One region of the Streptomyces sp. NPDC005402 genome, then DNA from elsewhere that is predicted to be linked to it. Evidence: riboswitches for the same ligand, from Rfam matches in the RefSeq annotation. Region 1 holds a riboswitch; the other holds the start of a gene.
The links. A riboswitch is a leader RNA that binds a small molecule or an ion and turns the genes downstream of it on or off. The one in region 1 is predicted to bind cyclic di-AMP.

Region 1 (2,195 bases):
TTGCCGCCGGCCGCGGTGTACGCGTCGAGGACGGCGAAGGACGTGGGCTCGTCGGCGGTCCAGCCGAAGACGTTGCCGCCGAGGGCGAGCGGGAAGACCTCGAGGTCGGAGGAGCCGAGCTTGCGAAGGGAAGTCATGCCATACGTCAACGCCCGCGCCGGACGCCGGTCTTCCGCTACGGCCGCAAAGTCCTCGCAAACAACCGGAATCAGTTGCTCCGAAGCACCGGCAGCCCTGACGTCGGGGGGACGTCGTCAGGGCTGCCGGAGTTCGCGGGACTTCGCGGGAATGCTCAGGACCTCGCGGGAGGCCTCAGGGGGTGAGCCCCTTGCCGTGCAGCCACGCCATCGGGTCGATCCCGTCGGCCGAACCGCCCGGGTGGACCTCCAGGTGCAGGTGCGCGCCGGTCACGTTGCCCGTGGCGCCCACGCGGCCGATGACGTCACCGGTGCCGACCTTCTGGCCGACGCTGACGCTGATCGAGGACTGGTGGCAGAACCACAGCTCGGTGCCGTCGTCGAGGGTGAGGATCGTGCGGTAGCCGTAGGAACCGGCCCAGCCGGCCTCGGTGATGGTGCCGCTGTGGATCGCCTTGATGAGCGTGCCCGTGGGCGCGGCGAAGTCGAGGCCCGTGTGGTAGCCGGAGGACCACAGCGAACCGGCCTGACCGAAGGTCGAGGTGATGGTGTACGACGAGGTCGGCAGCGTGTACTGCTTGGCGAGCTCGGCCAGGCGCGCGGCCTCGGCCTTCTTCGCGGCCGCCTCCTCCGCCTTCTTCTTCGCGGCGGCGGCCTTCTCCTGAGCGTCCTTCTCCGCCTTGGCGGCGGCCGCGTCGGCCTCCTTCTGGGCGGCGGCCGCGACGGCCTGGGCGGCCTTGGTGTCGAGCTGGTCCTGCTGCACCTCGGCCTGGGCCAGGATGCGCGAGCGCAGCGCCTCACCGGCGTCCGACGTCCCCTGGGCGGTGTCGGTGGTGGTGGCGCCGACGCTGCTGAAGGCGCTCGTGTCGTCCGCGGCGGTGTCGGAGTCCTCAGAGATGAGCGAGCCCACGTTGGGCAGGTCCGGCATGGAGATGGAGACCGGCGGCTTGCCGGTGTTCGCGCTGGCCATCCCGCCCGCGCTGACGGCGGCTATGACGCCGACGCCCAGAACGGTGGAGCTACGGGCGAATCCCCCGCCACGCTGCTTGGCGACGCGGTGCCGGCCTCGTACAGGAGCGAGGGAGTCCGCGGTCGGGTTCCACTCGCCGAGCGGGGCCTCGTCGTCGGCACGGTAGCCGCCGTACACGAGGGTGTCGCTGGGTACGTACGGCGCCTCGGGGGCAGGCGGGTTGGACGCCACGTGGGCGCGCTCCTTTCCTTCCTTCTCGCCTACCGGGTTAGCTGACGGGTTCGGAGCAGGAAGGTCTCCTACGCGCGTATACCCGCCGTGCTGCCACGGCGGAGTACGAGCGATTCACCCCAAGTTGGTGGTTCCCCGGTTCCCTTGCGGAATTCGGCGCGTGAGCACGGAGCCGTCTCTTGTGACGGCTGGGACGACCGCGCTGCGTTATCGAACGTTAATAGACCCGGGGGCCCGATTCCAAGCTGTTCCGCTTGATCGTTAACGAAATCCCGCAGGACTTACGGCCCATGAACGGTTAAAAACGGGCGAGTTGACCTTGCCTCAGGCGTCACACAGGCATTGACGGTATGTCATTTGTTATGCGGAGGGCGGTCATCCGATCACCCCACGTCACGAAGACGTCGTACGGCGAGCAGTGCGCCGGGGTGAGGTGGTCAGAGCGCGCAGGCGAGCCGAGTGACCGACGGGGGGAAACACTCAGGGCCGGAGTCCATTAAATGGATTCCGGCCCTGAGCCTTGAGTAGCGGGGACAGGATTTGAACCTGCGACCTCTGGGTTATGAGCCCAGCGAGCTACCGAGCTGCTCCACCCCGCGTCGTTGTGTGACCAGCATACGTCATCCGCGGGGTGGTTCGCGCCAGGGTTGTTTCTCGGGCCCGGTTGCCCGCGTGGCGGCGTAGCGTGGCGCCCCTCACGCGAACGAGGAGGGGCCCATGGCGGCAGCCGACGAGCGACCGGTGGAGATCGGCAAGCGGGACATCCCGCTGTCCGGCGGCCGGACGCTGCGGGTGACGGAGTTCGGCAATGGCAGCATCCGGCTGGCGGTGCGGACCGGCTCCCCCTATGTGGTGAC
Region 2 (2,195 bases), on a different contig from region 1:
CCGACGTGGCTGATGTCGTCGTAGAAGAACACCAGGTCACCGGGTTGGGCGTCGGCCAGGGAGACCGTGGTGCCGGCGTTGACCTGGTCGTAGGTGACGCGGGGCAGGTCAACGCCGGCGGCCTTCCAGGCGGCCTGGGTGAGCCCCGAGCAGTCGTAGGAGTCGGGGCCGGTGGCGCCCCAGACGTACGGCTTGCCGACCTGTGCGCGGGCGAAGGCGAGGGCCTTGGCGGCCCTGGTGGCGTACGAGGAGTCGGTCGCCGGCGACGTGCTCTGCTGCGGGGCCGTGGCCTGCTGTGTGGCCTCCTGCGCGGCCTTCTCCGCCGCCGCCTGCTGCCGCGCCAGCTCCGCCGCCTTGCGGGCCGCCTCCTGCTGCTCGCGCTTCTGGATCGCCGCGAGACGCGCCTTCTCCTGGGCCGTCAGCTCCGACAACAGCTCGCGCGCGTCGGCGAGCTTCTTCTGGACGGTCGCCTTGGCGGTCTTCAGGTCGCTCTGCGTCTCGCTGAGCGTCTGAAGGCTCCGGGAGGCCTCCTGGCGCTTCTTCATCGTCGCGGACTGCTCGGAGACGAAGTCGTCGACCGCGCCCTTCTGACGGCTCGTCAAGCGGCCCATCAGCTGCGTCTGGTCGAAGTAGTCCTGCGGGGTGTCGGCGAGCAGGAAGGTCGCTGTGTCGGGCGCGGCGGCGCCGGTGCGGTACTGGGCCGCGGCGAAGGCACCGAGTTCCTCCCGCGCCTCGTTGAGCTTCTGGGTGCGCTGGGCGACGTCGTCGAGGAGCGTGTCGACCTGCTTGCGCTGCTTGGCCGTCTTCTCCTTCGCCGCGTTGTAGCCGTCGGTCGCCGACTCGGCCTGGCGGTAGAGGTCGTCGACCTTCTTCTCGACCTCTTCGAGACTCGGCTTGTCATCGGCCGGCGCGGCGTTCGCCGACTGGGACAGCAGGGCCACGGAGGTGAGGGCGGCCGTAGCGAGGGCCGGGGTCCGTATACCTGCCACGCGCGTACCGACGGGACGCGACTTGCGGTGCGACGCCAAGGGAGGCGACTCCTTCCGATGCTCCGCCTACCGGGTTAGCTGTCGGGTTCGGGCGGGAAGGGTTGCCCTACGGCGCTCCCGTCGCGGGAGTGGGCCGATTCACCCCGGGTTCGGTGGGTCCCCGGCTCCGGGCGCGCGGCGGCGCTGCGGACTCGGCGGGGGCCGTGCGGCCCGGCGAGGTTCGCCGGAGGGGGTCGTACGGCCTGCCCGGAACGGTAGCCAACTGGTGTGGCCCCTGTGAAGGTTGATGTTCGATATGCCCGATACATTTTCGTGACCTTCGTCCCAGGGGGCGCTCCGCGTGGCCAATTCGGTGTGATCTGCCATGGTTTGTTCGCCTTTCTGTTGCAGTGCCCCCGTCCGATCGCCTTTTTGGGCCGACTTGGGCGCCCTCGCCCTCCCCGGCGGCCGTACGGTCGTCGCGGATGCGGCCGGGGGCCTGGTCGGGGACAACCTGGTCGTCGTCCCGCCGCACGGCAAGGCGCGGCGCGGCCGTTCATGGTCTTGCGGGCCCGGGCGAGAACCGGCCCGTCCGGACGTTCCGGCGCTCGGCTCCGACGGCCGCCCGGGGGTGCGCCCGTGCGGTGACGAAGGTCTCGCACGGCAGGTGCGCGATCCTGCGGGCGCCGCTCCCGGCGGGCGTCGACGTCGGCAGAGGAGCACGGGAGGGCGCCCGGAGGGCAGGTCCGGAAGATCATCGGGTTCCGGTACGGGTGGATGTTCTCGGGGCGGCGGCGGGCTGTCAGTGGGGAGCCCTAGACTCGGAGAGCGATGAGCAGCCTCTTTGACGACAGCTTCCTGGCGGACCTCCAGGCCCCTCGCGGGCACGGGGAGGAACCCCCGCCGCCGCCCGAGGACGAGCACGTACCGGAGCAGGTTCCGGACGACCTGTTCGGTGGGAAGTTCGACGTGCCCCCGGACCGGGACGCCTACTACCGCGACGGCGCCCCGCGCCCCGTGGTGGACCCGGCCGCGCTCCTGGAGGGGCTGAACGAGAACCAGCGCGCGGCCGTCGTGCACTCCGGCTCCCCGCTGCTCATCGTGGCCGGCGCCGGCTCCGGCAAGACCCGGGTGCTCACCCACCGCATCGCCCACCTCCTCGGCGAGCGCAACGTCCACCCGGGCCAGATCCTCGCGATCACCTTCACCAACAAGGCCGCGGGCGAG

Region 2: it holds a riboswitch for cyclic di-AMP, as region 1 does, so the genes downstream of both, ABZT02_RS06610 (NlpC/P60 family protein) here and ABZT02_RS38060 (M23 family metallopeptidase) in region 1, are expected to answer to the same signal.

What each region holds. Positions count from the first base shown of each region.
Region 1 covers NZ_JBEXFB010000028.1:22,271-24,465, forward strand. Annotated here, with positions in the region: gene ABZT02_RS38055 (aldo/keto reductase) at 1-137, opposite strand, end outside; gene ABZT02_RS38060 (M23 family metallopeptidase) at 313-1,338, opposite strand; cyclic di-AMP (ydaO/yuaA leader) riboswitch at 1,350-1,507, opposite strand; tRNA gene ABZT02_RS38065 (tRNA-Met) at 1,864-1,937, opposite strand; gene ABZT02_RS38070 (hypothetical protein) at 2,056-2,195, shown strand, end outside.
Region 2 covers NZ_JBEXFB010000003.1:167,604-169,798, reverse strand. Annotated here, with positions in the region: gene ABZT02_RS06610 (NlpC/P60 family protein) at 1-1,028, opposite strand, end outside; cyclic di-AMP (ydaO/yuaA leader) riboswitch at 1,036-1,182, opposite strand; gene pcrA (DNA helicase PcrA) at 1,800-2,195, shown strand, end outside.